2 regions of the Rossellomorea sp. NPDC077527 genome follow, and region 1 is predicted to be linked to the other one. Evidence: predicted binding sites of a transcription regulator. Region 1 holds the regulator's gene; the other holds the start of a gene.
What was found. Region 1 encodes Rex, which represses fermentation and respiration genes when NADH is low (regulators of the CRP and FNR family bind a similar motif). Its sites were predicted from a motif close to TTGTGAAATATTTCACAA; they were not measured.
Positions count from the first base shown of each region.

Region 2: the regulator Rex is predicted to act here: its motif matches at 4,327-4,344, upstream of ACIGG7_RS18045 (AtpZ/AtpI family protein).

Region 1 covers NZ_JBITVL010000011.1:2,053-8,112, reverse strand. Annotated here, with positions in the region: gene ACIGG7_RS22345 (CPBP family intramembrane glutamic endopeptidase) at 1-512, shown strand, start outside; gene ACIGG7_RS22340 (YdiK family protein) at 509-718, shown strand; gene tatC (twin-arginine translocase subunit TatC) at 734-1,501, opposite strand; gene ACIGG7_RS22330 (twin-arginine translocase TatA/TatE family subunit) at 1,517-1,687, opposite strand; gene ACIGG7_RS22325 (redox-sensing transcriptional repressor Rex) at 1,742-2,419, opposite strand; gene ACIGG7_RS22320 (ABC-F family ATP-binding cassette domain-containing protein) at 2,609-4,555, shown strand; gene tsaD (tRNA (adenosine(37)-N6)-threonylcarbamoyltransferase complex transferase subunit TsaD) at 4,908-5,924, opposite strand; gene rimI (ribosomal protein S18-alanine N-acetyltransferase) at 5,921-6,060, opposite strand, start outside.
Region 2 covers NZ_JBITVL010000005.1:228,767-234,826, reverse strand. Annotated here, with positions in the region: gene ACIGG7_RS18065 (TIGR01440 family protein) at 1-137, shown strand, start outside; gene ACIGG7_RS18060 (serine hydroxymethyltransferase) at 527-1,768, shown strand; gene upp (uracil phosphoribosyltransferase) at 2,158-2,787, shown strand; gene wecB (non-hydrolyzing UDP-N-acetylglucosamine 2-epimerase) at 2,806-3,957, shown strand; gene ACIGG7_RS18045 (AtpZ/AtpI family protein) at 4,500-4,721, shown strand; gene ACIGG7_RS18040 (ATP synthase subunit I) at 4,728-5,102, shown strand; gene atpB (F0F1 ATP synthase subunit A) at 5,125-5,838, shown strand; gene atpE (F0F1 ATP synthase subunit C) at 5,917-6,060, shown strand, end outside.

The sequences.
Region 1 (6,060 bases):
CTCCCATAGGAACTGGCCGTTCCATCATATGGGCGGTGCTCGGGATCTTCATGGCCTTCTTTGCCCAAACGATTGCAATCCGAGTCGAGTATGCCCTGGGGATCCAGATGGGTTCTGAAAACACCCAGATGATTATCGGTATTATTGAAAAGGTTCCATTATCTATGATAGTTGCGGCCATAATCGGCCCAATTTTGGAAGAGATCGTATTCAGGAAGATCATTTTTGGCGTGCTTTACGAGAAGATGCATTTCTTCTTTGCCGCCCTTATCAGCTCGGTCATTTTCGCTCTAGCCCATTTCGAGCCGGAGCATGTGATCCTTTATTCCGCGATGGGCTTCACCTTCGCCTTCCTTTATGTAAAAACGAAGCGGATCCTGGTGCCAATATTTGCCCACGTTGCCATGAATACAACGGTCGTTCTAATGCAATCTATCTATAAGGACGAAATCGAGAAAATGATGAACGAAGCTGAAAAAATACAAGGATTTATTGGAGGATTATTTCTATGAGGAGATCACCATTATTCTCAGGAGTGATCTATCTCCTTCTCGGTGTGCTCTTCACATACTTCGCTGTACAAAACGTACAGAATGATGAAGGTTGGGGATTTTTCACGTACATGCTCATCTTTCTTGCGACCCTGGACTTCGGTTCCGGGCTACGGATGATCATGTTGCATTTCAAGATCAAAAAACAAATAAAGAACAAAAAATAAGGATTGATCATTTGATCAATCCTTATTTATATTCTCGAACTGTTCCATTTCAAGCTTCTGCTCTGCTTCTAACACCTTTTTGTAGCCGATTTTGGATATCCAAATACTGATTTCATATAATATGAATAATGGCAGAGTCACCATTAAATGAGATACAATATCCGGGGGCGTGATAAGCGCTGCGATAACCAATAAGATAAAGTATGCGGCTTTTCTCATTTTCCCCATCATCATCGGCGTTACAATCCCTAACCGTGTAAGAAATAACATGGCTACAGGTAACTGAAACAGAAAACCAAAAGGAATGGTGATTTGGAACAAGAAATGAAAGTATTCATTGATCCCAATCACTTGCTCTATATTTAAATTCGTTGATAAACCCATCATGAATTTCACGATATATGGAAACAAAATAAAATAAGAAAATGACAATCCACCTAGGAAAAGTAATAAGGACACGGGAATATAACTAAGTGTCACTTTTCTTTCCCGTTCATATAAACCTGGACTGACAAAAGACCAGACCTGGAACAAAATGATGGGAGATGTCATGATCAAAGCGATGAACATGATCATTTCCATATAGATCTTCAGAGGATCTGTGATACGAAAGGCATTCATCGTTAACTCTTTCGCTTCATCGGCATGCTGTAAGTATCTGATTAGCGGCTCTGCAAGAAAAAAGCTTACAACAACGGCTAACAAGAAGAAAACGACTACAAACATGAGTCGTTTCTGCAATTCTCCTATATGTTCATAAACTGTCATGTCTCTTTGACTCATGGCGTTCATCCTACTCTACTTAGCACTATTATTTTTTTCGTCTTCATCATCTGCTAAGCCTTTTGTTGCATTTTTAAATTCACGCAGTGTATTTCCTGCTGCCTTTCCTAATTCCGGTAATTTCTTAGGACCGAAAATAAGTAATGCAACGACTGCAATTAATACGAGGCTACCTGGACCTGGCATAATGAGACACCTCCTCTTTTACCATTCTATCATAACGTACATTTGAAAGATTTTCTATTCTGTTATGATTCCATCTTGTGACATTTCCGTGTCATCCTCAGAGTAATGCTTTAAGAAGTATACGAGTGACTGTAGTTCAACCGCTAAATCGATATGGTGGACGCGGATATGGTCTGGTACGGTCAATCTCGCTGGGGTGAAATTCAAGATCCCCTTTATATTGGAAGAAACCAACCGATCTGTGATGTTCTGAGCAGAAGATGCCGGAACTGTCAGGATCGCTACTTCAATATCATGCCCTAGAAGCTTCTCTTCTAAATCATCCAAATGAAAAACAGGGACATCGCTGATTTGCGTGCCGACCTTTTTTTCATCGACTTCAAATGCCATTTCAATCTTTGTATTATTATTCTTGATGAAATTATAATGAAGAAACGCCGTTCCAAGGTTCCCCACCCCGATCAGCACTACCTTCGTAAGGGCATCCTGATCCAGTGTCTTGCGGAAGAAGGAGAGGAGATAATTGACATTATAGCCGTATCCCTTCTTTCCCAATGCTCCAAAATAAGAAAAATCTCTGCGGATGGTAGCAGAATCGACCTTCACCGCTTCACTTAATTCCTTCGATGAAACCCTTTGCTTACCAGATGAATACAGATTTTTAATAAAGCGATAGTATAACGGAAGGCGCTTGGCCGTTGCCTGTGGAATTTTCGTTGTATCCTGGTTCATATTGTATTCCCCCACATCTTTTCAAGCCCTCTGATACCGCTTCCAAAAAAGCGGGCATACAGAATTTATAAACTCTCCTATCATCATACACTATATTTTATCCCAAGTGTATGATGATTAATAGTCGAATGATTGCCGTTCCCCTCTCAAATACGGTACACTAGCACTATGAAATAGAGGTGAAACGTCATGATTCTTCTACAAGTGAATCAACTAACCAAAAACTTTGGTGCAGATAATATCCTATCAAATATTAAACTTGAAATACAGACCCGAGATCGTGTTGCCCTCGTTGGCCGTAATGGAGCGGGCAAATCGACTCTTCTTAAAATTATTGCAGGTCATCTTTCCTATGATGCCGGTGAAATCACAAAGCCAAAAGGTGTCTCCATCGGGTACCTTGCGCAGAATACTGGCTTGGAGTCTGATCTGTCCATTTGGGCCGAGATGCTCACCGTCTTCGCAGAGTTACAGCAACAGGAGAAAACATTACGCTCATTGGAGCAGCAGATGGCCGACCCTTCCGTTTATGAACAAGAAGATTTCTATCAAAGAGTATTGAAAGAATATGATGAACTTCAAATACGCTTCAAGGACTCCGGTGGATATCAGTATGAAGCGGATATCCGATCCGTCCTTCACGGATTGAATTTCGCCGATTTCGATTACGGCACTAAGATATCCACATTGAGCGGTGGGCAGAAAACCCGTCTCGCTCTCGGTAAACTTCTTCTCACCAAGCCCGATATCCTCATCCTTGATGAGCCGACCAACCATTTGGATATCGACACGTTATCATGGCTTGAGACCTATCTTCAAAGCTATGAAGGGGCCGTCCTGATTGTATCCCATGACCGCTATTTCTTAGACAGCGTCGTCAACCAGGTGTATGAGATTTCACGGAACAGGAGCAAGAAATATCTGGGCAATTACAGTAGGTACCTTGAACAGAAAGCAGAAGACTATGAAAAGGATCTCAAAATGTTCGAGCGTCAACAACAGGAAGTCGCCAAGCTCGAAGACTTCATTCAACGGAATATCGCTCGTGCCTCCACTACCAAGATGGCTCAAAGCCGTCGAAAAAAGTTAGAACGTATGGATAGGATGGACAAGCCACTCGGAGATGAGAAATCTGCCAACTTCGCGTTCCAGATCGAACGTCCAAGTGGAAACGACGTCCTGCATGTCCAGGATCTTACCATTGGATATGGTAGGGACGAGAAAATTTCTTCTCATATTGATTTCTCTGTCAAAAAAGGGGACAGCATCGCGCTCGTCGGCCCGAACGGAATCGGGAAATCGACGCTTTTAAAAACATTGGTGAATAAACTCCAGCCACTGAATGGAACATTTAAATTCGGATCCAATGTGTCCATCAGTTACTATGATCAGGAACAAGCCGAACTGTCTTCTAATAAAACCGTCTTAAATGAACTGTGGGACGAGTATCCGATGAAAATGGAGAAAGAAATTCGCACAGTCCTGGGTAACTTCCTTTTCTCAGGCGAAGATGTCCTTAAGCCCGTTTCCACATTAAGCGGTGGAGAAAAAGCACGATTAGCGCTTTCCAAGATGATGATGGAAAAAGGAAACGTATTGATTCTCGATGAACCGACGAACCATCTGGATTTAGACAGCAAAGAAGTGTTGGAAAATGCCCTGATCGATTATCCAGGAACGATCCTATTCGTTTCCCATGACCGTTACTTCATCAACCGGATTGCCACAAAGGTTGTAGAATTATCCAAGAAAGGGTCAACCGAATACCTTGGCGATTACGATTATTATGTGGAAAAGTTACAACAGCAGGAAGAATTGGCGGCACTTGAACGTATCGAACAAGGAGAAACGTCTTTATCTCAAGGTACGACTCAAAAGCAGTCTCATAAGATCGATAAAGAAGCGAAAAAACTCGAACGTCAACGAAAGCGCCGAGTAGAAGAAATCGAAGGCCTCATGGAAACACTCGAAGAGAACATCCAGGAAAAAGAGGACCTGCTCTGCGATCCTGAAATCTTTCAAGATCACGAGAAGGTACAGAACATCAATGAATCACTCACCAAAGAGAAGGAAGAGCTTGATTCTTTATTGGAAGAGTGGACTGAACTAGAAGAGCTTCTGCAAGAAGAACAATAATCCACAGGATTGGGGATAACTACTTCACCCCAATCCTTTCTTATTCCACATTATTATCCACAGTAAAAAGACTTATGAACCGTCATTCACATCACTTTTCCACATAATCCACAAATTTTCACTAGTTTATCCACAGAATAACCAAGTTTATAGGAAGTTTATTCCAAGTGTTTTTCACAAAGTATACACATCATATCTACAGTTACTCACATTTTATCCACAACCTGTTGATAAAACGTATGTTCGTTTCTATTTTCTCTCTTCTTTTGATCCATTCAGAATGTTACACACAAGATATCAACAAACCTGCATTAAAAAAAGCCTGAATGAAGACTTCGTTCAGGCTTTCATTTTAAAACGTTTCAATATCAAGTCCCGGGTGAGCATTCATATCCATGCCTCCCCTTTTTCCTTGTTCAAACAAAATCGTACCTGCAGCTGCTATCATGGCTGCATTGTCCGTACAAAGGGATAAAGGAGGGATAATCAATTCTGCCTCCAGCCCATCAAATGCTTCTTGAAGGGCACTCCGTAAACCTTTATTGGCCGCAACTCCACCTGCCAATAGTACTTGCTCCACTCCGTATTCCTTCACAGCTTTCACCGTTTTCGTCACTAATACATCAATGACACTTGCCTGAAAGCTTGCTGCCAAATCTTGTGGAGGAATGTCCACTCCTTTTTGCTTCGCATTGTGTAATGTGTTGATAACTGCCGATTTTAGCCCGCTAAAACTGAAATCATAAGAACCTTCCTCCAGCCATGCCCGGGGCAGTTCAAGAGTCGCTTCCCCTTCATGGGCCAACCGGTCGATATGAGGGCCTCCCGGATACGGAAGACCGAGGGTTCGTGCAACCTTATCGTAGGCTTCCCCTGCCGCATCATCCCGCGTCTCTCCGATGACCTCAAACGAACCATGCTCTTTCATGAGTATAAGCTCCGTATGACCTCCGGAAACGACTAGGGAAAGGAGAGGAAATCTCATCTCTTCCACTAAACGATTGGCATAGATATGCCCTGCAATGTGATGGACTCCCACCAACGGTTTATGATGGGCAAATGCCAGTGCTTTAGCTGCATTTACTCCAATCAAGAGGGCCCCTACCAAACCTGGTCCCTCTGTGACGGCGACACAATCAATATCGTCCATTGTCATCTCTGCTTGATTCAGGGCTTCTTCCAGCACAAATGTTACTTGTTCTACATGATGACGTGAAGCAATCTCAGGGACTACTCCACCGAATCGCTTATGGCTTTCTATTTGCGACGATACGATATTCGTCACAATATCGGTTCCATTCTTAATGATCGCTACAGCTGTTTCATCACAGCTTGTTTCAATTCCTAATACGAACGTATCTTTTCTCATAAATTCACCCACATTACTAAAGCATCCTCTTGGTTATCCGAGTAGTACCGCTTACGGATTCCACCATCCTGAAACCCGAGCTTACGATATAAATGCTGGGCAGGCATGTTCGAGACTCTGACTTCCAGAGTCATGA
Region 2 (6,060 bases), on a different contig from region 1:
ATACCTTCATCGGCATGCACCTGAAACACGTAGCCGTCCCGATCCGCGTCTCTCAAAAAAGCCTCGGCGAAGCACACGTCACACTTGCCAAAACAAGACCAAAACTCATCGGCGGAACCCGAGCCGTCTACGAATAACCAAAGTAAATAAAGGTCCGTTCCTCTAGAGGGACGGACCTTTATTTTGGTTTGTGGCGAAAAGAGGGTGTCAAAGCCGAACGATAAAGAGGGGCAAGGGGTGAATGATTTTGAAAAGGGTAGATATGCATGGTTGATTAGGGGGCTGAAATACGTTGGTTAGGTTCAGTGGTTGTCAATTTTCGTTGTTCATAAAGGGCTCGACAGGAGGTGGGAGCTTGTTTGTGAACAGACTCACATGAGGTCCGTCCCTCCAAATGGGGTCTAAACACGAACGTTACGATTTGACTAGAGGTTTTTATTTCGTCTTTTGGTGAATCGTGTTAGAATGGGATTGAATGAATCAGTGAGGCGCCGCAGTTGGGCCTATGAATTAAAGGGGGATATGTATGAGTAAGATTGCCAAGCAAGATCCGGAAATTTATGCAGCGATTCAAGATGAGTTAGAGCGTCAACGAACAAAGATCGAGTTAATTGCATCTGAAAACTTTGTCAGTGAAGCCGTTATGGAAGCACAAGGTTCCGTCCTGACGAACAAGTATGCAGAGGGGTACCCAGGTCGTCGCTATTATGGTGGCTGTGAGCATGTGGACGTAGCCGAGAATCTGGCCCGCGATCGCGCGAAAGAACTTTTTGGAGCGGAACATGTCAATGTTCAGCCTCACTCAGGAGCGCAGGCGAATATGGCAGTCTACTTCACCATCCTTGAACAGGGCGACACGGTTCTTGGAATGAACTTATCTCATGGGGGACATCTGACTCACGGAAGTGCAGTCAATTTCAGTGGAATTCAATATAACTTCGTAGAATACGGTGTAGACGAAGACAAGCACCTGATCAATTACGAAGATGTTAGACAAAAAGCATTAGAGCACAAGCCGAAGCTGATCGTAGCGGGAGCGAGTGCTTACCCAAGAGCGATCGATTTCGCGAAATTCCGTGAAATTGCTGACGAAGTGGGAGCATACCTAATGGTAGACATGGCTCACATCGCTGGTCTCGTAGCGGCTGGCCTTCATCAAAACCCGGTTCCGTACGCAGATTTCGTGACGACAACAACACACAAAACACTCCGCGGACCACGTGGCGGTATGATTCTTTGTAAAGAAGAATTTGCGAAGAAAATAGACAAGTCCATTTTCCCAGGAATTCAAGGTGGACCTTTAATGCACGTCATCTCTGCAAAAGCGGTGGCATTCGGTGAAGCACTGCAGGATTCTTTCAAAGAATATGCGCAGAATATCATCGACAATGCAAAGCGTTTAGGAGAAGGTCTTGTGAAAGAAGGAATCGATCTTGTATCAGGCGGTTCTGATAACCACCTATTATTGATCGATACACGTTCACTAGGATTGACTGGTAAAGTGGCTGAGAAAGTCCTTGATGAAATCGGAATCACGGTTAATAAAAACACGATTCCATTTGATCCGGAAAGCCCATTCGTCACTAGCGGTGTCCGTATCGGAACAGCAGCTGTGACATCAAGAGGTTTCGGACTTGAAGATATGGACGAAATTGCTTCAATTATGGCATTGACTCTTAAGAACCATGAAGATGAAGCGAAATTGGAAGAAGCACGCAAGCGCGTTATTGATTTGACGAGCAAATTTGAGTTATATCCTGAGAGATAACTATGTTGACCTCTTCATTAGAGACGGATGTTTCTGGTGGGGAGGTTTTTTGATGAGTATGGGTAATGAGTTCCATAATTTGTTAAAAAACGCAATAACCCAGTGAAATGACGCAATTAATGAAAAAACGACGCAATTACAAGCAAAAATGACGCAATAAACTTTAAAACGACGCAATCACCCCCGTCCAAAGCTTTTTGTCCTCACCCACTCAACCAAATTAAACAAAAACCCTCATCGCGAGGATCCAAACTTCTCAATTCTAACGATTCCATTACACTTCCCATCTCTTGTTGCTCTTAAATTGTCTTTTATGTACAATAGTCTGAGGTGTAAATGAAGTGGACAAACCATTTTTACATAAAACTGAATTTAAAGGAGAGAGTCGAATGGGCAAAGTATATGTATTTGATCATCCGTTGATCCAACATAAGTTGACATTTATCCGTGATAAAGAAACTGGTACAAAGGAATTCCGTGAGCTTGTAGATGAGGTTGCAACGCTGATGGCCTTTGAAATTACGCGTGATCTGCCATTGGAAGACATTGATGTAGAAACGCCGGTAAGCAAGGCGAAAGCGAAAACCCTTGCAGGTAAAAAACTAGGGATTGTTCCTATTTTACGTGCCGGTCTTGGAATGGTTGATGGAATCCTTAAATTGATCCCAGCTGCGAAAGTGGGGCATGTTGGGTTATATCGTGACCCTGAGACTCTTAAACCGATTGAATATTACGTAAAGCTTCCAAGTGATGTGGAAGAGCGTGACTTCATCCTGGTCGACCCGATGCTTGCGACGGGCGGATCTGCTGTTGAAGCCATCAACTCATTGAAGAAACGCGGTGCCGTCAGCATCAAATTCATGTGCTTAGTCGCGTGTCCGGAAGGTGTAGACGCCATCAAGGAAGCGCATCCTGATGTTGATATTTTCATCGCTGCTCTTGACGAGAAGCTGAATGAAAAAGGCTACATCGTTCCTGGTCTAGGGGACGCAGGAGATCGTTTGTACGGAACGAAATAAGAAAGGTAGGGCGAAAAAATGACGAATCCAATCAAGGTAATGACTATTTTTGGAACAAGACCGGAAGCCATCAAGATGGCTCCACTTGTATTAGAATTAAAAAAGTATCCAAAAAACTTTGAAACGATTGTGACAGTTACAGCTCAGCACCGTGAAATGTTGGATCAGGTATTGAATATCTTTGATATCACGCCTGATTATGACCTGAACATCATGAAAGACCGTCAAACTCTAATTGATGTAACAACCCGAGGGTTGGAAGGTCTCGATAAGATCATGAAGGAAGCAAAGCCGGATATTGTTCTGGTCCATGGTGATACAACGACAACATTTGTTGCAAGCCTTGCAGCCTTCTATAATCAAATCTCTGTCGGCCATGTCGAAGCCGGGCTGAGAACATGGAATAAATACTCACCTTTCCCAGAGGAGATGAATCGTCAGCTGACAGGTGTCATGGCGGATCTTCATTTTGCTCCTACGGAAAAATCATCTCAGAATCTTCTGAATGAAAGTAAAAAAGAAGAGGGTATTTTCATCACTGGAAATACTGCGATCGATGCATTAAAAACAACGGTAAAAGATGAGTATCATCATGAAGTATTGGAGAAGGTCGGAGATGACCGTTTAGTATTGCTGACGGCTCACCGCCGTGAAAACCTTGGTCAACCGATGCGTAACATGTTCCGTGCCATCAAACGATTAGTGGAAGAGCATGATGATATCCAAGTTGTTTACCCTGTTCATTTGAACCCTGCCGTTCGTGAAGTGGCAGACGAAGTTCTCGGTGATGACAAGCGCATTCATCTGATCGAACCACTGGATGTAATCGATTTCCATAACTTCGCTTCTCGTGCTCATCTTATCCTGACTGATTCCGGCGGTGTACAGGAAGAAGCGCCATCATTGGGTGTACCGGTTCTTGTCCTTCGTGATACAACGGAACGTCCGGAAGGCATTGATGCGGGAACATTGAAGCTTGCAGGAAACGAAGAAGAAAACATCTACAAGCTTGCAAAAGAACTTCTGACAGATCCGGAAGCACACAGCAAAATGTCCAAAGCAACAAACCCGTATGGAGATGGACAGGCATCCTACCGAATCACCCAAGCGATCCGCTACCACTTCGGTCAACTGGATGAACGCCCAAAATCCTTCGATCCAAACGAATAAAACTAAGTAAAGGTCCGTCCCTATTAAGTGTAGAGGGACGGACCTTTACAATTTTCTAAGACCTTCTATCTTAGTTGGAAGTATTTACATTAAATTCAAGGGTTACTCAATAAGGGAATCTTCTATATAATGGAGGGGCATGTGAAGTAGGGAACTATGAATTTGTTAATATATTTAAGAGGATGTGGGTGTTCGTCTGAGGTGGACATTGAGCTCTGTATTTGGAGTTTGAGGTAATAAGATGAATGGACTAAAAGGGGAAAATACTTTCCGGTCGACTCGTCTTATGCTTGTCGCCCCAGAGCAAGCCCCCTCCGCTTTTCTGTAAATGTGTTGAAAATGTGAACAATTTGGAAACACGTGGATAGGTTGTGAACTTTTTAACTTGAACGCATTGACATAGATAAAGCCCTATTGTATGCTTACAAAGGATGTAAAATGATAAGGTTTTCACAATGGGAAAACCCTTATGCAATCGGTTTTGCATCATGTCTGAAACGCTTGCCTCGTGTTCAAATTTCGTTTGAATGGGATGGGTTGAAATGGGTCAAAAAAACGAAAGCCCATATAAAGCAATGGCCATTTATTCGGCCATTTTGGCACAGCTTGTTGGGTCTATCTTAGTAGGGATTTTCCTGGGAAGATGGATTGATCAGCAGGTTGATTCAGCACCACTCTTTTTAATCATCGGATTACTCCTCGGTCTCGCCGCAGGAATTTATGCGATGCTTCGAACAGTACGACATTTCTTCTTAGGAGAATAATAAGATATGCCGGAACTCCATCAAATGTTTAATAGACAGCGGAAATACATATTGTACGTGCTATCTATTTACGTCCTGGGTTGGGGATTCACCAGCCACAAATCAGTATTCTTAGGGTTAATGTTAGGGACTGCTCTTAGTCTCTTTATGCACTGGGGCATGACCAAGCGGGTCTCGAAGTTCGGGGACGCCGTGGTAGCCGGGCAAAAAGTGAGATCACTTGGAACCACTTCCCGTATGGCCGCAGCCGCCCTTGGAGTCATCATTGCCACACGATTTCCAGAAACATTTCATCTCCTAAGTCTTATTTTGGGATTAATGACTACCTATATTGTCATTATGATAGATTATTTTTTCAGCAGCTTCAAAACTAATAAATAGCGGGGAAGAGAGGTGAAGTATTTTGAATCATGGAGCACCTACAACCGAATTTCTGGGTTTGACTTTTAACCTTGCGAACGTTTTGATGATCACGGTCGCAACGGCCATAGTGTTTATTATTGCCCTCTTATCTACACGTCGCTTAGCCCTGAAGCCTACCGGGATGCAGAACTTTTTTGAGTGGGTCATGGACTTTGTCAAAGGGATCATTAAGAGCAACATGGACTGGAAGACGGGTGGCCGTTTTCATATCTTAGGTCTCACGATTATCATGTATATTTTTGTATCGAATATGCTGGGTCTGCCATTCTCTGTCGTATATGACGGCGAATTATGGTGGAAATCACCTACAGCCGATCCTGCCATCACAATGACCCTTGCGGTTATGGTCGTGGTACTGTCCCATTTCTATGGAATCAGATTAAAGGGATTTGGCGAATACGGGAAGGATTTCTTCAAGCCGATGTGGTGGTTATTCCCGCTAAAAATCATTGAAGAGTTTGCAAACACTCTTACATTGGGTCTTCGTCTTTACGGTAACATCTACGCCGGTGAAATCCTGCTAGCACTACTTGCGGGTCTTGCCGTTAACGGTGGTATCGGCGGAACGATCGGAGCTATCGCACCAATGCTTGCTTGGCAAGGATTCTCGGTGTTTGTCGGATCAATCCAGGCTTTCATTTTCTGTATGTTAACAATGGTCTATATGGCTCACAAAGTAAGCCACGACCATTAATATATACCTGTTCATTACGGTGGACAAACATATATGTAAAAAAATATTTTTCTTATACATTAAAGGAGGAACTTTAGAATGAGTCTTATCGCAGCAGCAATTGCAGTTGGTTTAGCAGCACTAGGAGCAGGTATTGGTAACGGTCTTATCGTAGGTCGTACAGTAGAAGGAATTGCACGTCAACCAGAATTACGTGGTACTTTACAAACAACAATGTTTATC